3 regions of the Streptomyces sp. NPDC096132 genome follow, and region 3 is predicted to be linked to each of the others. Evidence: predicted binding sites of a transcription regulator. Region 3 holds the regulator's gene; each other region holds the start of a gene.
What was found. The regulator HrcA, encoded in region 3, represses chaperone genes, less so after heat shock. The targets are predictions, from matches to a motif close to TTNGCACTCNGNNNNNCNGAGTGCNAA.

Region 1: the regulator HrcA is predicted to act here: its motif matches at 1,986-2,012, upstream of groES (co-chaperone GroES).
Region 2: the regulator HrcA is predicted to act here: its motif matches at 3,569-3,595, upstream of groL (chaperonin GroEL).

Annotation. Positions count from the first base shown of each region.
Region 1 covers NZ_JBIWGA010000005.1:175,781-182,264, reverse strand. Annotated here, with positions in the region: gene groL (chaperonin GroEL) at 1-1,408, opposite strand, end outside; gene groES (co-chaperone GroES) at 1,531-1,839, opposite strand; gene ACIRF9_RS14005 (polysaccharide deacetylase family protein) at 2,055-2,927, opposite strand; gene ACIRF9_RS14000 (polysaccharide deacetylase family protein) at 2,924-3,943, opposite strand; gene ACIRF9_RS13995 (methyltransferase domain-containing protein) at 4,074-5,267, shown strand; gene ACIRF9_RS13990 (cell wall-binding repeat-containing protein) at 5,245-6,484, opposite strand, start outside.
Region 2 covers NZ_JBIWGA010000006.1:313,026-319,509, reverse strand. Annotated here, with positions in the region: gene ACIRF9_RS17115 (glucosyl-3-phosphoglycerate synthase) at 1-744, opposite strand, end outside; SAM riboswitch class I at 923-1,069, shown strand; gene thrC (threonine synthase) at 1,088-2,374, shown strand; gene ACIRF9_RS17105 (MoaD/ThiS family protein) at 2,487-2,765, shown strand; gene ACIRF9_RS17100 (cold-shock protein) at 3,219-3,425, shown strand; gene groL (chaperonin GroEL) at 3,759-5,381, shown strand; gene ACIRF9_RS17090 (TetR/AcrR family transcriptional regulator) at 5,480-6,184, opposite strand; gene ACIRF9_RS17085 (medium chain dehydrogenase/reductase family protein) at 6,293-6,484, shown strand, end outside.
Region 3 covers NZ_JBIWGA010000001.1:635,201-641,684, forward strand. Annotated here, with positions in the region: gene hemW (radical SAM family heme chaperone HemW) at 1-919, shown strand, start outside; gene ACIRF9_RS02665 (DUF3097 domain-containing protein) at 1,414-2,223, opposite strand; gene ACIRF9_RS02670 (MBL fold metallo-hydrolase) at 2,266-2,982, opposite strand; gene hrcA (heat-inducible transcriptional repressor HrcA) at 3,142-4,158, shown strand; gene dnaJ (molecular chaperone DnaJ) at 4,159-5,295, shown strand; gene ACIRF9_RS02685 (nitronate monooxygenase) at 5,590-6,484, shown strand, end outside.

The DNA of each region.
Region 1 (6,484 bases), on a different contig from region 3:
CGACCTTGGAGGTGATGACGTAACCCTCCAGGCCGGCGTTCTCGGCGATCCAGCGCAGCGGCTCGACGACCGCGCGGCGGACCACGGCGACACCGGTGGCCTCGTCGCCGGTCTTGTCCAGACCGCCGTCCAGCACCTTGGCGGCGTGGACCAGCGCGGAGCCACCACCGGAGACGATGCCCTCCTCGACCGCGGCGCGGGTCGCGGAGATGGCGTCCTCCAGACGGTGCTTCTTCTCCTTCAGCTCCACCTCGGTGGCGGCGCCGACCTTGATCACGCACACGCCGCCGGCCAGCTTCGCGAGGCGCTCCTGGAGCTTCTCGCGGTCCCAGTCGGAGTCGGTGTTCTCGATCTCGGCCTTGATCTGGGCGACGCGACCGTGGACGTCCTCGGTCTTGCCGGCGCCGTCGACGATCGTGGTGTCGTCCTTGGTGACGGTGACACGGCGGGCGGAGCCGAGCACGTCGACGCCGACCTGGTCGAGCTTGAGGCCGACCTCCTCGGAGATGACGGTGGCGCCGGTGAGGACGGCCATGTCCTGCAGCATCGCCTTGCGGCGGTCACCGAAGCCCGGGGCCTTGACGGCGACCGCGTTGAAGGTGCCGCGGATCTTGTTGACGACGAGGGTGGAGAGCGCCTCGCCCTCGAGGTCCTCGGCGATGATCAGCAGCGGCTTGGAGGAGTTGGTCTGGATGACCTTCTCGAGCAGCGGCAGCAGGTCGGCGATGGAGGAGATCTTGCCCTGGTTGATGAGGATGTAGGGGTCCTCCAGGACGGCCTCCATGCGCTCCTGGTCCGTCACGAAGTACGGCGACAGGTAGCCCTTGTCGAAGGCCATGCCCTCGGTGAAGTCCAGCTCCAGACCGAAGGTGTTGGACTCCTCGACGGTGATGACACCGTCCTTGCCGACCTTGTCCATCGCCTCGGCGATGAGCTCGCCGACCTGCTGGTCCTGGGCGGACAGCGCGGCGACGGCGGCGATGTCGGACTTCTCGTCGATCGGGCGGGCGGTGGCCAGCAGATCGTCGGAGATGGCCTTGACCGCGGCGTCGATGCCCTTCTTCAGGGCGGCCGGGGAGGCACCGGCGGCGACGTTCTTCAGACCCTCGCGGACGAGCGCCTGGGCGAGCACGGTGGCGGTGGTCGTACCGTCACCCGCGATGTCGTTGGTCTTGGTCGCCACCTCCTTCACCAGCTGCGCGCCGAGGTTCTCGTACGGGTCCTCGATCTCGACCTCACGGGCGATGGTGACGCCGTCGTTGGTGATGGTCGGGGCGCCGAACTTCTTGTCGATGACGACGTTGCGGCCCTTGGGGCCGATCGTCACCTTGACCGTGTCGGCCAGCTTGTTGACGCCGCGCTCGAGGGCGCGACGGGCGTCCTCGTCGAACTTCAGGATCTTCGCCATGACAGCGGGAGCCCTCTCGGAAACTTGTGGGTGAAAAAGGCACTGCGCCCCGGGCGCCCGGCTACTTGTGTGGTCGCGGGGGCCAGGGGCGCAGTGTCAAGCATCAAATGTGCTCGGGCGAACTACTTCTCGATGATCGCGAGGACGTCGCGAGCCGAGAGGACGAGGTACTCCTCGCCGTTGTACTTCACCTCGGTGCCGCCGTACTTGCTGTACAGGACGACGTCGCCGACCTTGACGTCGAGCGGCAGGCGCTCGCCGTTCTCGAAGCGGCCCGGGCCCACGGCGAGGACGGCGCCCTCCTGGGGCTTCTCCTTCGCGGTGTCCGGGATGACCAGGCCAGAGGCCGTGGTCTGCTCGGCGTCGAGCGGCTGGACCACGATGCGGTCCTCGAGCGGCTTGATGGCAACCTTGGAGCTGGCGGTCGTCACGATCCGACCTCCCCCTTCGGAGATCTCACGGGGTTAACTGTCTGAGGTGGCGACCAGGTGGATCCGTCGTCGCGGGTGCCGGACCTGCCCGTCGCTGTGTTGGCACTCTCATCTGCCGAGTGCCAGAGCCGAGACTATGACCGCGATTAGCACTCGGTCAAGCGGACTGCTAATCCCCGCGGGGCGCGGCGCGAATTCGGCACCCTGAAGCCGGCCTACAGATAGTCCTCCAACCTGCCCACCGCCAGCCCCCGCTCCTGCACCCGGCGCAGCAGACGCGTCGTCCGTTCGCGCAGGCCCGGTCCCGCCGACTCGTCCGGGTCCACGGCGATGATGTCGCCGGGGCGCAGGTCGGGGGCGCCGTGGGTGTAGGTGAGGTCGGTGGGGCCCATGGAGGCGCGCCACAGGACGAGGGCCGTGATGCCGCAGTCGGCGGCGGCGCGCAGGGTGGTGGTGTCGTACGTGGCGTAGGGCGGGCGGAAGAGGCGGGGGCGCAGGCCGAAGCGGGAGCGGAGTTTCTCCTGCTGGCCGCAGATCTCGGCGCGCTGGCCGGCGTAGGGGAGACCGCGCAGGGCCGCGTGGTCGAGGGTGTGGTTCTGCAGGGTGGCGCCGACCGCGCGGAGGCGGGCGAAGTGGCCGTAGCCGGGGCCGACCACGCTGTCCGTGAGGAACACGCTGACGGGGAGGCGGAGTTCGCGGACCATGTCGACGAAACGGGGGTCGCGTTCGGCGCCGTCGTCGTAGGTGAGGAAGACGACCTTGTCGTGGGTGGGGATGTGGTCGACCACCGGCGGGAGGGCAGCCGGCTCCTCCGGCCCGGCCGCCTCCCCGGGGCCGCCGGGCCCTCCGGGACCGCCGAGGGTGCCGGGGCTGCCGGACAGGGGTCTCGAGGCCCGGGCGGGTGCGGGGGCCAGGGGCGTCGACAGGCCCCAGCGGCGGTAGGGCTGCTCCGTGGCCCCGTCCTGCGGGTGCACCCGCTGCGCCGCCTTCTTGCCCAGCCGTTCGATCGGGTCGACGGACTGGGCGCAGCCGCTCAGGGTCGTCACCGTCAGCGCCAGCAGTACGGCCACCAGCCCCCGTGTCCTCACAGGTAGTCCTCCAGGCGTGCCACCGCGTACCCCTTCTCCGTGACCTTGTTCAGGAACCGGCGGACCATGTCGGGCATGGTGCCCTTCCAGTCGCCCGGGCCGCGGAAGTGGCTCAGGACGATGTCGCCGGGATGGAGGTCGCGGTCCCACTCGCGGTACTCCCAGTGGTCGACGAAGACCTCCTCGCCCCAGAGTGGGGCGTACTTCAGCCCGCAGGACTTCGCGGCGATCAGCGTGTCGCGGTTGTAGTTGCCGTAGGGCGGCCGGAAGAGGGTGGGGCGCCTGCCGTACTGCTCGCGGAGCACCGTCTGCATGCCGCAGATCTCGCGCCGCTGCTGCCGGTAGGACAGGCCGGGCAGGTAGGGGTGGTGGAGGGTGTGGTTGTTCAGGGTCACCCCCGTGGCCTGCATCTTCTTGAAGTACGGGTAGTCGTCGTCGATGAGGTAGTCGCTGAGGAAGGCCGTGTACGGGATCCTCAGCTCGCTCATCATCCGCAGGAACCGGGGGTCCTTCTCGGCGCCGTCGTCGATGGTGAGGAAGACGACCTTGTTCCGGGTGGGGATCCGGGTGAAGACGGGCGGCAGGCCGAGTTCCTCGTGGTCGTCCACCTCGAAGCCGTCGCGGGTGGTGATCTCGGGCTTCTCGGCGGGCGGGGCCGGCGGGGGCAGCGGGACCTTCTTCAGGCCCCAGCGTTCGGCGGCGGCGACCCGGGCGGCCTGGTCGGCACGGAGGCGGTCGGCGTACGAGCGCAGGGCGTGGACGGGAGGTGCGGCCGCTCCGGCCTGCTGACCTGCGGCGGGGTCGGCACCGGCGCCGTCGACGCCCTCCGCGCAGCCCGACACGATCGCGGTCAGGGCGAGCAGCGCGATGCCTCCGCGGACCCCGGCCCGCCGGCGGTCGGTCGTCCACCCACGCTCGGCGCCCCTCCCCGTTCCGGTGGCCCGCCCGGCGCCGGCCCCCCGCCCACACTCCACCCGAGAAGCACCATTCTTATCGTTTTGTACGACAGCTCCCATGGCGCCGGATCCTCCCAGCCCCGCCGCTGCAACCCGCCCCGACACCGCCACCGGAGCCACACCGTCCACCAACTGGCCCACAGGCCGCCCGCTCGCCCCACCCGGCACTCCCCTGACCGACAATGTCCCGGTGAACGACCTCGCCCCGCTCCTCAGCCCCGAGGGCCGCGCCCTCCTCGATGCCGTGCGCGGGACCGCCCCCGCCGACGAGCTCGCCGTCGCCACGCGGCTGCGCCGCGAGCACCCCGCCGAGCTGGTGTCGGCGGCGCTCGGACAGGCCCGGCTGCGGCAGCGGGCGGTGGCGAAGTTCGGGGCCGAGGACGCCGGGCGGATGTTCTTCACGCCCAACGGGGTGGAGCAGTCGACGCGGGCGAGTGTGGCCGCGTACCGGGCCGAGCGGATGAGGGCCCTCGGTGTGACCTCCGTGGCCGACCTGTGCTGCGGGATCGGCGGTGACGCGATCGCCCTCGCCCGCGCCGGGATCCGGGTCCTGGCCGTGGACCGCGATCCGCTGACGGCGGCGACGGCACGGGCCAACGCCGACGCCCTCGGGCTCGCGGACCTCGTCGACGTACGGGAGGCGGACGTCACGGAGGTCGACACGAGCGGGTACGACGCCGTGTTCGTCGATCCGGCGCGGCGCGGGGGGCGCGGGAGGATCTTCGATCCCGAGGCCTACTCGCCACCCCTGTCCTGGGCCGTCGGAGCCGCCCTCGCCGCTCCCCGGGCCGCCCTGAAGATCGCGCCCGGTGTGCCGCACGAGGCGATCCCGGACGAGGCCGAGGCCGAGTGGATCTCGGACGGCGGGGATGTGAAGGAGGCGGTGCTGTGGTTCGGCACCGAGCCGGGAGCCGTACGGGCGACGCTGCTGCCGGGGCCGCGGACCCTGCTCGGGACCGGACTGCCCGATCCGGACGTCAGGCCCGTCGGCCGCTATCTCTACGAGCCCGACGGCGCCGTCATCCGCGCCCATCTGGTCGCGGAGGTGGCCCGGGACCTCGACGGCGGGCTGGTCGACGAGACCATCGCGTACGTCACCGCCGACGAGCTGCGCCCCACCCCCTACGCCTCCGCCTACGAGATCACCGACCGGCTCCCCTTCAACGTGAAGAAGTTGAAGGCGCTGCTGCGGGAGCGGGAGGTGGGGATCCTGACCGTGAAGAAGCGCGGGTCGGCCGTGGAGCCGGAGGAGCTGCGCAGGAAGGTGCTGCCCAAGGCGCACGGGCCGTACTCCGCGACCGTGTTCCTGACGCGTGTGGCGGGGGCCCCGACGATGCTCCTCGGGGCCCCCGCCGCGGCGGCTACTGCCGGTGGACCGTCTTGAGCGGCTCCGGGTTCGGGTCCGCTGCGACCGGACCCGTCCGCTCCACCGTGGCGGCCTGGCCGTCGTTGGTGCGCAGCGCGAAGGTCGTCGCCGTCGTGCTCGCGGGGATGACGCCGTTGTAGTAGGGGCGGTACTCGAAGTAGCTGCTGCCCGCGCTGATCGAGGCGCCCACGGTGTTCACCGCCGTCGTGGTGACCGCGCCGGTGTTGCCGAAGGCGACCGTGAAGTTGGTGCTCGCGGACTCCCGCAGCAGGTAGCTCTTGACCTCGGTGGACAGGGCGGTGCGGGTGGTCCACAGGACCGGTCCGAAGACGTTCATCGCGGCGGCCGCGGACACCCCGTCACGCCACTGGCCGGTGAAGGCGAGCGCGGTCTGGCTCGGCGCGGACCACCAGAACTTGGCGATGTTCACCGAGAGCGCCGCGTCCGTGCTGCCCGCGATCGGGTAGTAGTAGTACGTCGACGGCCAGCGGGAGAAGCTGGTGTGGGTGAGCGCGTACTTCGCCGCCGAACCGACCGGGATGACCATGGTCTTGTCGGGGTTCAGGCTGTTGAGGTACGACTTCACCGACGCGGTCAGCTTGTTGCCGTTGGTGAGGACGACGCTGCCCGCGCTCGTGCTGCCGTCGGCGCCGGCCGCCGCGGCGGCGGAGAGGGCCGCCCGGTACTCGGTGCCGCCGGCCAGGAAGACGTACTTCGGGGCGGTGCTGACGGCCTTCGCGACGGCGACCGAGGTCGCGTAACGGTCCGCGCCGGACAGCCGCTTCGGGACGTAGCCGAGGGACTTCAGCTGGCTGGCGACCGTGCCGGTGAGGACGGACGTGCCGCCGACGAGGTACACGGTCCTGCCCGGCTTCAGCGCCCGCTTCAGCTCCTTCTTCACCGCCGACGACAGCCCCGTCTTGGGGGTCATCAGCACCGGGCCCTGCTTCTTGCCGGCCAGGACGGGCGCGGTGACGGAGTACGCCGCGTCGTCCCGGTTGACCAGCACCGCGGACTTGGCGTTCATCAGGCCGGGCACGCTCTCGCCGATGGTGTTCCAGGTCCAGCGGGAGGAGGCGATGTTGGTGGCGTAGGCGTCCGCGCCCCAGACCCGGCCGACGCCGTTCTTGCGCAGGGGCTGCCAGCTGGGGTTGTTGACGGAGCTGCTGCGCGAGGCGTCCGTGACCGGGGTGAGCGCGCCGGTGGCGGTGTCGACGTACTCGATGGTGTGCACG
Region 2 (6,484 bases), on a different contig from region 3:
GTCCTGGTGGCGGTGCTTGCGCACCCCCACGTCCACCTGTGCGAGGGCGTCCAGCCCCACCAGGTGCAGCGCGTCCACCAGCATGCCCAGCTCGACCCCGTACCCGACGGGGAAGGGCAGCTGCTCCAGCAGGCTGCGGCGGGCCGCGTACTCACCGCCGAGCGGCTGCACGAAACCGGCCAGCTGCGGCCAGTGCATGTTCAGCAGGGGCCGGGCCATCAGCTCGGTGACCCTCCCGCCCTGGCCGGCCGCGCCGGCCAGGGGACGGTCGTACATGCCCTTGACCAGGTCCACGCCCGGGTCGGTGAGCAGGGGGCCCACGATGCCCGAGACGAAGTCGGAGGAGAACTCCCTCAGGTCCGCGTCGATGAAACAGACGATGTCCCCGGTCGTGACGAGCAGCGAGCGCCACAGGACCTCGCCCTTGCCGGGCACGGCCGGGATGCGGGGGAGGATCGTGTCGCGGTGGACGACACGCGCGCCCGCCGCCGCCGCGACCTGGGCCGTACGGTCGGTCGAGCCCGAGTCGACGACGACGATCTCGTCGACGAGCGGGACCTGTTGCATGAGGTCGTGACGGATGACGGCGACGATGTCGCCGACCGTCTCCTCCTCGTTCAGCGCGGGCAGGACCACGGACACCGACTGGCCCGTGGCGCGCTTGGCCGCCAGGATCCGGTGGAGCGGGCGATCGGTCACCGACCAGGAGCGGGTGGCCAGCCAGCGCTCGGCTTCTTCCAGCACAGTCAGCGGCTCCTCACTGTCGTGATCACACCGGGTGCACGGCAGGTGACCGTGTGATCCATCTCGCGGTTCGGACGACTATCTCAACTGTCCTGGCCTTCGGTTACAGTCTTGAACAACGCGGATGACCATCGCATGTCCGAGGTCATCAGGCGTTCAGCGTTCAACAACCACATACCGCTCATCCAGAGGGGCAGAGGGACACGGCCCGATGAAGCCCCGGCAACCCTCCAGCCGGTCTGACCACGTCGTCGTGGTGAGGCTCCCGGCTAGGGAAGGTGCCAAATCCGTCTCACGGCGAGATGCGTCGTGAGGAAGATGAGGAGAAAGGGCCTCGCCTCACATGGCTGCGCAGACTGTTGAAACCACCACCGCCTCCACCGTAGACCTGGGTCCCGCCGCGGCGTTGAGCTGTCGCGAGTGCGGTCACCGCGTCCCCCTCGGCCCGGTCTTCGCCTGCGAGGAGTGTTTCGGCCCGCTCGAGATCGCGTACGACTTCTCCTCCTACGAAACGGAGGAGCTCCGCAAGCGCATCGAGGCGGGACCCGCGAACATCTGGCGCTACGCGCCGCTGCTGCCCGTCCCGGCGGACGTGGCGGACAAGCCCAACATCAACCCCGGCTGGACCAAGCTCGTCAAGGCCGACAACCTGGCGCGTGAGCTCGGCGTCGACGCCGGCAAGCTCTTCGTCAAGGACGACTCCGGCAACCCGACCCACTCCTTCAAGGACCGGGTCGTCGCCCAGGCCATCGAGGCCGCCCGCGCCTTCCACTTCACCACCCTCTCCTGCTCCTCCACCGGCAACCTGGCCGGCGCGGTGGGCGCCGCGGCGGCGCGCGCCGGCTTCCGCTCCTGCGTGTTCATCCCGCACGACCTGGAGCAGGGCAAGGTCGTCATGGCCGCGATCTACGGCGGCGAGCTCGTCGGCATCGAGGGCAACTACGACGACGTCAACCGCTTCTGCTCCGAGCTCATCGGCGACCCGGCGGGCGAGGGCTGGGGCTTCGTCAACGTCAACCTGCGGCCGTACTACGCCGAGGGCTCCAAGACGCTCGCGTACGAGATCGCCGAGCAGCTCGGCTGGGAGCTCCCCGACCAGCTGGTCGTGCCCATCGCCTCCGGCTCGCAGCTCACGAAGATCGACAAGGGTCTGCAGGAGCTGATCAAGCTCGGGCTCGTCGAGGACAAGCCGTACAAGATCTTCGGCGCGCAGGCGGAGGGTTGTTCGCCGGTGTCGGTGGCCTTCAAGGCCGGGCACGACGTCGTCCGGCCGCAGAAGCCGAACACCATCGCCAAGTCGCTGGCGATCGGCAACCCGGCGGACGGTCCTTACGTTCTCGACATCGCTCGGCGTACGGGTGGGGCCGTGGAGGACGTGACGGACGAGCAGGTCGTCGAGGCGATCAAGATCCTCGCCCGGACCGAGGGCATCTTCGCGGAGACCGCCGGGGGTGTGACCGTCGGCGTCACGAAGAAGCTGATCGAGAACGGGCTGCTGGACCCGACGAAGACCACGGTGGTGTTGAACACCGGTGATGGTCTGAAGACGCTGGATGCGGTGGCTGGTACGGGACTCACCGCGACGATCCGTCCGAACCTCGAGTCCTTCCGTGAGGCTGGGCTCGCCTAAGAGTCGTTGTTCGTCTGCGGGCCGGTGGGGGCTGGTCGCGCCCCGCGGCGCAGCCGCAAATCGATACAGCCCCGCGCCCCTGAAAAGCACGCACCTGACCGGAGGTCACATCGTGAGCGTCAACGTCCGCATCCCCACCATCCTGCGCACCTACACCGGCGGCGCCGCCGAGGTCTCCGCCGAGGGCGCGACCCTCGGGGAGGTCATCTCGGATCTGGAGAAGAACCACACCGGGATCGCCGCCCGGGTCCTGGACGACCAGGGCAAGCTGCGGCGGTTCGTCAATGTGTACGTGAACGACGACGACGTCCGGTTCGAGCAGGGGCTGGAGACGGCGACGCCGGACGGCGCGGGTGTCTCCATCATCCCGGCCGTCGCCGGCGGCTGCTGACCCTTGTTCAGTACCCACCGGTAGTAACCGTCGGTAACAGTGATTACCGAGAGTTCATCGAATTGCCCCCTCCGTGAGAGAAGCGGAGGGGGCAATTCAGTGTGGTTGAGCGCGGTACAGTTGGGGAACCGGGTCGCGAAACCCTGATCCGGAGCCTTTGAATTCTGCCTTACGCCCGACAAGAAGTGGCCAAAGTGCGTGCCGCTTCCGTGGCTTTTGTGGCTTTTGCGGGGCCCGACTTGCCCTGAATTCTGGCGAATTCTCGCCACATTCCGGATCGTGTGCGTCCAGAATTCTCGTCCAAGTGACCTGTTGCAGAGGGCAGTTGGACAGATACATTCGGCCGCGGTCGACGCGTTCCGGCGCACGCCCCCAATCCAACTGGGGGGTGAGGTCTGACCCGGATCCGCGAAGTGTGGATCTGTGCAAGGGCCAGTAATAGGGGAGTTAGGCATGGCTCAGGGCACCGTCAAGTGGTTCAACGCGGAGAAGGGGTACGGCTTCATCGCGGTCGACGGTGGTGCGGATGTTTTCGTCCACTACAGCGCGATCCAGATGGACGGGTACCGCACCCTGGAAGAGGGTCAGCGGGTCGATTTCGAGATCTCGCAGGGCCAGAAGGGGCCGCAGGCGGACATGGTCCGACTGGCGACCGGCTGAAGCACGCGCCGACTGACAGCGTCGTTCTTCTGTTTCATCTTCGAAGGGCTCGTACCTCCTGGGTACGGGCCCTTCGGCATGGCCGGGAGGGGCGCGTGGGCGGCGCGGGGCGCCCGTGTTCACCTGCGGATCAGGCGGAGGCGCTTGCACTCGACCATGCCGAGTGCTAATCATTGGCGTTAGCACTCTGAAGGTGAGAGTGACAAAGAAGGACCGGGTCGGTGAGGCCCGCAGGCCAGGTGGGGCAAGGAACCACGCGGCATGCGAGCCGTCCGTCGCGGGCGCGGGCGCGGTCCGAAGGAATCACCCCCAGTCCTGGAGGGACCACTTCACATGGCCAAGATCATCGCGTTCGACGAGGAGGCGCGGCGCGGCCTCGAGCGCGGCATGAACCAGCTCGCGGACGCCGTGAAGGTGACGCTCGGCCCCAAGGGCCGCAACGTCGTCCTCGAGAAGAAGTGGGGCGCCCCCACGATCACCAACGATGGTGTGTCCATCGCCAAGGAGATCGAGCTCGAGGACCCGTACGAGAAGATCGGCGCCGAGCTGGTCAAGGAAGTCGCGAAGAAGACGGACGACGTAGCCGGTGACGGCACGACGACCGCGACCGTCCTGGCCCAGGCCCTGGTCAAGGAAGGCCTCCGCAACGTCGCCGCGGGCGCCAACCCGATGGCTCTGAAGCGCGGTATCGAGAAGGCCGTCGAGGCGGTCTCCGGTGCGCTGCTCGAGCAGGCGAAGGATGTCGAGACCAAGGAGCAGATCGCTTCCACGGCCTCCATCTCCGCCGCCGACACCCAGATCGGCGAGCTGATCGCCGAGGCCATGGACAAGGTCGGCAAGGAAGGCGTCATCACCGTCGAGGAGTCCCAGACCTTCGGTCTGGAGCTGGAGCTCACCGAGGGTATGCGCTTCGACAAGGGCTACATCTCGGCGTACTTCGCCACCGACATGGAGCGTATGGAGGCCGTCCTCGACGACCCGTACATCCTGATCGCGAACTCCAAGATCGCGAACGTCAAGGACCTGCTCCCGCTTCTGGAGAAGGTCATGCAGTCGGGCAAGCCGCTGCTGATCATCGCCGAGGACGTCGAGGGCGAGGCCCTGTCGACCCTGGTCGTCAACAAGATCCGCGGCACCTTCAAGTCCGTCGCGGTCAAGGCCCCGGGCTTCGGCGACCGCCGCAAGGCGATGCTGAACGACATCGCCATCCTCACCGGCGGCGAGGTCATCTCCGAGGAGGTCGGTCTCAAGCTCGAGAACACGACCCTCGACCTGCTGGGCAAGGCCCGCAAGGTCGTCATCACCAAGGACGAGACCACCATCGTCGACGGTGCCGGCTCCTCGGACCAGGTCGCGGGCCGTGTGAACCAGATCCGCGCCGAGATCGAGAACAGCGACTCGGACTACGACCGCGAGAAGCTGCAGGAGCGCCTGGCGAAGCTCGCCGGCGGTGTCGCGGTCATCAAGGCCGGCGCCGCCACCGAGGTGGAGCTCAAGGAGCGCAAGCACCGCATCGAGGACGCCGTCCGCAACGCGAAGGCCGCCGTCGAGGAGGGCATCGTCGCCGGTGGTGGCGTGGCCCTGCTGCAGGCCTCCCAGGTCTTCGAGAAGCTGGAGCTCGAGGGTGACGAGGCGACCGGCGCCCAGGCCGTGAAGCTCGCGCTCGAGGCCCCGCTGAAGCAGATCGCCGTCAACGCCGGCCTCGAGGGCGGCGTCGTCGTGGAGAAGGTGCGCAACCTGACCCCGGGTCACGGCCTCAACGCCGCGACCGGCGAGTACGTCGACCTGGTCAAGGAAGGCATCATCGACCCGGCGAAGGTGACCCGCTCTGCCCTGCAGAACGCCGCCTCCATCGCCGCGCTCTTCCTCACCACCGAGGCCGTCATCGCCGACAAGCCGGAGAAGGCCGCGGCCCCGGCCGGCGGCGGCATGCCGGGCGGTGACATGGACTTCTGATCGACCTGACGGTTGATCAACGTCCTTACCGAGGGCGGTATCCCCTGCTTGAGCAGGGGATACCGCCCTCGGGCGTTTTCAGCCGCCGGACCCGACCCTCACTCGGTGGGCTCGTCGTGCGGCCGCCGCAGGTCGTCCAGTTCGGCCGCGAACAGCAGGGCCGGGTCGAAGCCCATTCCGGTGAAGTGGCCGGCGAGTTCCAGGGACAGGACGCCGTGGAGCCTGGTCCAGAAAGTCAGTGCCCGGTGGAGGGTGGCGGAGGGGGCGGGGTGGTCGCGCGCCCACTGGCGGTGGTCTTCGAGGTGGGCCGCGAACCGGGTCGCGGGGCCGGGTGAGGGCAGTGCGGCGCAGGCGTCGAGCAGGGTCGCCATGATCTCGGCCGCGATCGCGGTGATGTCGTCGGGCGCGTGGTAGCCGGGGACGGGTGTGCCGTAGACGAGGAAGTACCGCTGGGGGTCGTCCAGGGCCCAGCCGCGCAGTGCGTGCGCCAGTGCGGTCACGTCGACGCCCGTCTCGCCCGTGTCGCCCGCCCCACCGGTCTGGGCGCTCCCTGCGGTGGCGCGGAAGGTGTCGGCGAGGCTCCGGTACGCGTCCCTCACCAGCTCGGTGATCAGGTCGTCGCGGCTGGCGAAGTAGCGGTAGAGCGCCGGCCCGCTCATGCCCATCTGCTTGGCGATCGCGTTGAGGGAGAGCGCCGAGGCTCCCGCCGTGGCGATCTGCTCCCACGCGTGCTTCTTGACCTCCGCGCGGACCTGGGCCCGATAGCGCTCTCGGGGGGTCCTGGCGTCCTCTGCTCCCGTCATGGTTAGAGGTTATCACTGTTGTTATTGACAGTCGCAGTCTCTAGCGGTTACAACTTCTAACGAACACGAAAGCCGATAACCGCCGCTGTGGAGGTCGCCATGAACGCCATGAACGCCGAAGGACTCGTCGAGGTCGTCCTGCCGGGCAAGGTCGAGCCGGAGGGCCTGCAGGTACGGCACGGAGACGTTCCCGTGCCCGGTTCCGGGCAGGTCGTGATCCGGATGGAGGCCACCGGGGTGTCGTTCGCCGAGCAGCAGATGCGCCGCGGCCGGTACTACGACCAGCCGGCGTTCCCCTTC
Region 3 (6,484 bases):
GGCCGGGGATCTCGTACGGATGCTGGGCGCGATCCGCGACGAGTTCGGCCTCGCGGTGGACGCGGAAGTCACTACGGAGGCGAACCCCGAGTCGGTGGACCCGGCGTATCTGGCGGCCCTCCGCGCGGGCGGCTTCAACCGTGTCTCCTTCGGGATGCAGAGCGCGAAGCAGCATGTGCTGCGCGTGCTGGACCGGACCCATACGCCCGGGCGCCCCGAGGCGTGCGTGGCGGAGGCGCGGGCCGCGGGCTTCGAGCACGTCAACCTCGATCTGATCTACGGCACCCCGGGCGAGTCGGACGACGACTGGCGGGCGTCCCTGGAGGCGGCGCTGGGCGCGGGGCCCGACCACGTCTCGGCGTACGCCCTGATCGTCGAGGAGGGCACCCAGCTGGCGCGGCGCATTCGGCGGGGCGAGGTTCCGATGACGGACGACGACGTCCACGCGGACCGCTACCTGATCGCGGACGAGGTGATGACCGCCGCCGGCTACGACTGGTACGAGGTCTCCAACTGGGCCACCTCGGAGGCGGGCCGCTGCCTGCACAACGAGCTGTACTGGCGGGGCGCCGACTGGTGGGGCGCGGGGCCCGGTGCGCACTCCCACGTGGGGGGCGTGCGCTGGTGGAACGTGAAGCACCCCGGCGCGTACGCGGCGGCCCTCGCGGGCGGGCGTTCCCCGGGGGCGGGGCGTGAGCTGCTCTCGGAGGAGGACCGGCGGGTCGAGCGGATCCTGCTGGAGCTGCGGCTGCGGGAGGGGGTGCCGCTGGAGCTGCTCCGGGAGGAGGGGCTCAAGGCTTCACGCCGGGCGCTGGGGGACGGGCTGCTGGAGCAGGAGCCGTACGACGAGGGGCGTGCCGTGCTCACGCTGCGCGGGCGGTTGCTGGCGGACGCGGTGGTCCGGGACCTCGTGGACTAGGCGCCCGGCGTCGGGGCTGGGCGGGTGTGGGCTTCGCTCGCCGCGCTCGCGGGGTGCCGCTGCGCCCACCCGTGCCGCCCCAGCGGCACGATTGCCCGCAGCTGGGGGGTATGACGCTGGTGCTGGGTGGGCGCTGCCTCGGTGGCGCGGTTGCCCGTGGCTGGGGAGGTATGGCGGCTGCTGCCGGGTGGGGGTCGTCTCGGCGGTAGGGCTGTGCGCAGCTGGGAGGTATGACGGCTGCTGCCGGGTTGGGCGCCGCCCCAGCGGCACGATTGCCCGCAGCTGGGGGGTATGACGCTGGTGCTGGGTGGGCGCTGTCTTGGCGGCGCGGTTGTCTGTGGCTGGGGAGGTATGGCGGCTGCTGCCGGGTGGGGGTCGTCTCGGCGGTAGGGCTGTATGCAGCGGGGGAGGTGTGACGGCTGGCTGCTGTCGGGTGGGGGCCGCCCCGGCGGTGCGACTGTCCGCAGGTGCGCGTGCGTGGCCGGCTGTCCTGGCTACGCGGGAGCGGTGACGAAGTCGATCAGTTCCTCCACGCGGCCCAGCAGCTCCGGTTCCAGGTCCTTGTAAGAACCCACCCGGGCCAGGATCGCCTGCCACACCGCCCCGGTGTTCTCCGAGGGCCAGCCCAGCGCCCGGCACACCCCCGTCTTCCAGTCCTGGCCGTGCGGGACGCGTGGCCAGCCCGTGATGCCCAGGGACGACGGCTTCACCGCCTCCCAGATGTCGATGTACGGGTGGCCGACGACCAGGGCGTGTTCGCTGGTGACCGACTGCGCGATGCGCCATTCCTTCGTGCCGGGCACCAGGTGGTCCACCAGGACGCCCAGGCGGGCGTCGGGGCCGGGGGCGAAGTCCGTGACGATCGACGGCAGGTCGTCGACGCCCTCCAGGTACTCCACGACCACGCCCTCGATGCGCAGGTCGTCGCCCCACACCTTCTCCACCAGTTCGGCGTCGTGCCGGCCCTCGACGTAGATGCGGCCGGCGCGGGCGACCCGGGCGCGGGCGCCGGGGACGGCGACCGAACCGGAGGCGGTACGGGTGGGACGTACCGGACCGCCCGACGGCGGCCGTACGAGGGTCACCACCCGGCCCTCCAGGAGGAAGCCGCGCGGCTCCAGGGGGAACACCCGGTGCTTGCCGAAGCGGTCCTCCAGGGTGACCGTGCCCGCCTCGCAGCGGATCACCGCGCCGCAGAAGCCGGTGCCGGGCTCCTCCACCACCAGGCCGGGCTCCGCCGGGACCTCGGGGACGGGCTTCGGCTTCTTCCAGGGAGGGGTCAGATCCGGCGAGTACTGGCGCATTCGGATGACGATAGGAGAAGCCCCGGCCCGAGGGGTCCACGATCAGTGCGACACGCCGAAGCGGGTCGCGAGCGCGTCCCGCTGGGCCCGTACGAACGCCGCGTCCACCACCGCCCCGTGACCGGGCACGTACAGCGCGTCCTCGCCGCCGAGGGCCAGCAGGCGGTCCAGGGCGGCGGGCCAGCGGGACGGTACGGCGTCGGGGCCCGCCTGGGGCTCGCCGGACTCCTCGACCAGGTCGCCGCAGAAGACCACTTCCGGTGAGCCGGGGACCAGGACCGCCAGGTCGTGGGCCGTGTGGCCGGGGCCCACGTTGGCGAGCAGCACCTGCCGGCCGCCGCCCAGGTCGAGGGTCCACTCGCCGGAGACGAGGTGTCGGGGACGGACCAGGGTGTCGGCGGCCTCCGTCGCCGTCGTCTCGTCCAGGCCGTTGCGCACCGCGTCCGCCCGCAGCTCCTCCGCCGAGACCGTGTCGACGCCCACCGCGCCGAAGACCTCCGCGCCCGCGAACGCCGCGGCGCCGAACGCATGGTCGAAGTGCGGATGCGTGAGCGCGAGATGGGTCACACGCGCGCCGGTCAGTTCCTCGGCCTGCGCCCGCAGCCGCGCCCCCTCCGCGAGGCCCGACCCGGCGTCCACCATCAGCACCGCGCCCGCCCCGACGACCAGCCCGGCCGTGCAGTCCCAGCCCGGCAGCCGCACCCGCCCGACGCCGGCCGCGACCCGCTCCCACCCCAGCTCTTCCCAAGTCACCGTCATACCGGGACGCTAACGGTAAGGCGTCCCGGCGTCGGCCGACCTTGCCCCCGGTGTACCCCACCGCCGTACACTGGCCGGGGAACGTCTGGCACTCGGAAGTGAAGAGTGCCAGGGCAGGCGCCCAGGGGACTGGGGGACGACTTCTGGAGGTGTGCGCGGATGCTGAGTGAACGCAGGCTGCAGGTACTGCGCGCCATCGTCCAGGACTACGTCGGCACCGAGGAGCCCGTGGGCTCCAAGGCCCTCACCGAGCGGCACAACCTCGGCGTCTCCCCGGCGACGGTCCGCAACGACATGGCCGCCCTGGAGGACGAGGGGTACATCGCCCAGCCGCACACCAGCGCCGGGCGCATCCCCACCGACAAGGGCTACCGGCTGTTCGTCGACAAGCTGGCCGGCGTCAAGCCGATGACCGCGCCCGAGCGGCGGGCCATCCAGAACTTCCTCGACGGCGCCGTGGATCTCGACGACGTGGTGGCCCGGACCGTGCGACTGCTCGCGCAGCTCACACGGCAGGTCGCCGTCGTGCAGTACCCGTCGCTGACCCGGTCCACCGTGCGGCACGTGGAACTGCTGTCGCTCGCGCCCGCCCGGCTGATGCTCGTGCTGATCACGGACACCGGTCGGGTCGAGCAGCGCATGGTGGACTGCGCGGCGCCCTTCGGGGAGGCCTCTCTGGCGGATCTACGCGCGCGGCTCAACAGCCGGGTCGCGGGCCGACGGTTCACGGACGTGCCGCGTCTCGTGGAGGACCTGCCGGACGCCTTCGAGGCGGACGACCGCGGCACGGTCTCGGCGGTGCTCTCCACCCTGCTGGAGACGCTCGTCGAGGAGAACGAGGAGCGGCTGATGATCGGCGGCACCGCCAATCTCACCCGCTTCGGGCATGACTTTCCCCTCACCATCCGGCCCGTCCTGGAGGCCCTGGAGGAGCATGTCGTCCTCCTCAAACTCCTGGGCGAGGCGGGAGATTCGGGCATGACCGTACGCATCGGTCACGAGAACGCCTATGAGGGACTCAACTCCACTTCCGTGGTGTCGGTCGGCTACGGTTCGGGCGGCGAGGCAGTCGCCAAGCTCGGCGTGGTCGGACCGACCCGCATGGATTACCCGGGAACGATGGGAGCGGTACGCGCAGTGGCACGGTACGTCGGACAGATCCTGGCGGAGTCGTAAGTGGCCACGGACTACTACGCCGTTCTCGGCGTGCGCCGCGACGCGTCGCAGGAAGAGATCAAGAAGGCCTTCCGTCGGCTCGCCCGCGAGCTGCACCCGGACGTCAACCCGGATCCGAAGACCCAGGAGCGGTTCAAGGAGATCAACGCCGCCTACGAGGTGCTGTCGGACCCGCAGAAGAAGCAGGTCTACGACCTCGGCGGCGACCCCCTCTCCCAGTCGGGCGGCGGTGGCGCGGGCGGCTTCGGGGCCGGTGGCTTCGGCAACTTCTCCGACATCATGGACGCGTTCTTCGGTACGGCGTCCCAGCGGGGGCCGAGGTCCAGGACCCGGCGTGGCCAGGACGCGATGATCCGGCTGGAGGTGGACCTGGAAGAGGCCGCCTTCGGCACCACCAAGGACATCCAGGTCGACACCGCGATCGTCTGCGGCACCTGCAACGGTGAGGGTGCCGCCCCCGGCACCTCCGCCCAGACATGTGACATGTGCCGCGGCCGCGGTGAGGTCTCGCAGGTGACGCGGTCCTTCCTCGGCCAGGTCATGACCTCCCGGCCCTGCCCGCAGTGCCAGGGCTTCGGCACCGTCGTGCCGAACCCGTGCCCCGAGTGCGCGGGCGACGGCCGGATCCGCTCCCGCCGGACCCTCACGGTCAAGATCCCGGCCGGTGTGGACAACGGCACCCGGATCCAGCTCGCGGGCGAGGGCGAGGTCGGCCCCGGCGGCGGTCCCGCCGGTGACCTCTACGTCGAGATCCACGAGCTGCCGCACGCGATGTTCCAGCGGCGGGGCGACGACCTGCACTGCACGGTCACCCTCCCGATGACCGCGGCGGCCCTCGGCACCAAGGTGCCGCTGGAGACGCTGGACGGCCTGGAGGAGGTCGACATCCGGCCCGGCACCCAGTCCGGCCAGTCGATCCCGCTGCACGGCCGGGGTGTCACGCATCTGCGCGGCGGCGGGCGCGGCGATCTCATCGTCCACGTCGAGGTCCAGACCCCGACCAAGCTCGACCCCGAGCAGGAGCGCCTGCTGCGCGAACTGTCCAAGCTGCGGGGCGAGGAGCGGCCGACCGGGCAGTTCCAGCCGGGGCAGCAGGGGTTGTTCTCGCGGTTGAAGGACGCGTTCAACGGTCGCTGAGGCGGGCTGTTGGCCTTCTGCTGGGGGTCTGGGGGTCGGCCCCCGGGTAGGCACAGTCAGCCGGGGCGGCAGGGGTTGTTCTCGCGGTTGAGGGACGCGTTCAACGGTCGCTGACGCGGGCTGCCGGCCTTCTGCTGGGGGTCTGGGGGTCGGCCCCCGGGTAGGCACAGTCAGCCGGTCAGCGGGGGTTGTTCTCGCGGTTGAGGGACGCGTTCAACGGTCGCTGAGAGGGCAAGAACCCGCGCGGGGACGGTCGGATTCGGACTTGTTCGGAGGACGTGGCAACATGCCGTCATGTCCTCCGCGCTGACCGATCTCTTTCCGCATCCGATCGTGCAGGCCCCCATGGCGGGCGGCGTCTCCGTGCCGCAGCTCGCCGCCGCCGTGTCCGAGGCCGGCGGGCTGGGGTCCCTGGCCGCCGGGTACAAGACGGCCGACGGCATGTACCAGGAGATCAAGCAGCTCCGTGGACTCACCGGCCGCCCCTTCGGCGTGAACCTGTTCATGCCGCAGCCGGAGTATGCCGAGACCGGTGCCGTCCAGGTCTACGCCGAGCAGCTCGCCGGTGAGTCCACCTGGTACGAGACCGAGCTCGGCGACCCGGACAGCGGCCGCGACGACGGCTACGACGCCAAGATCGCCGTACTGCTGGACGACCCGGTGGCGGTGGCGTCCTTCCACTTCGGCGTCCCGAGCGGGGACACGATCGAGGCACTGCGCCGGGCGGGCACGCTCACCCTGGTCACCGTGACCTCCGCCGAGGAGGCGGTGGCCGTGGAGCAGGCCGGGGCGGACGCGGTGATCGTGCAGGGCATGGAGGCCGGCGGCCACCAGGGCACCCACAAGGACATCCCGGAGAACGACGGCTCCGCCATCGGGCTGCTCTCCCTGCTCGGCCAGGTCCGCGAGGCCGTGGGCCTGCCGATCGTCGCCGCAGGCGGCATCATGCGCGGCAGCCAGATCGCCGCCGTCCTCGCGGCCGGCGCGTGCGCGGCCCAGCTGGGCACCGCGTTCCTCGCCACGCCCGAGTCGGGCGCGCACGCCGTGCACAAGGCGGCGCTGACCAACCCCCTGTTCGTGCGCACCGAGCTGACCCGCGCCTTCTCCGGCCGCCCGGCCCGCGGTCTGGTCAACCGCTTCCTGCGCGAGCACGGCCCGTACGCCCCCGCCGCCTACCCCGAGGTCCACC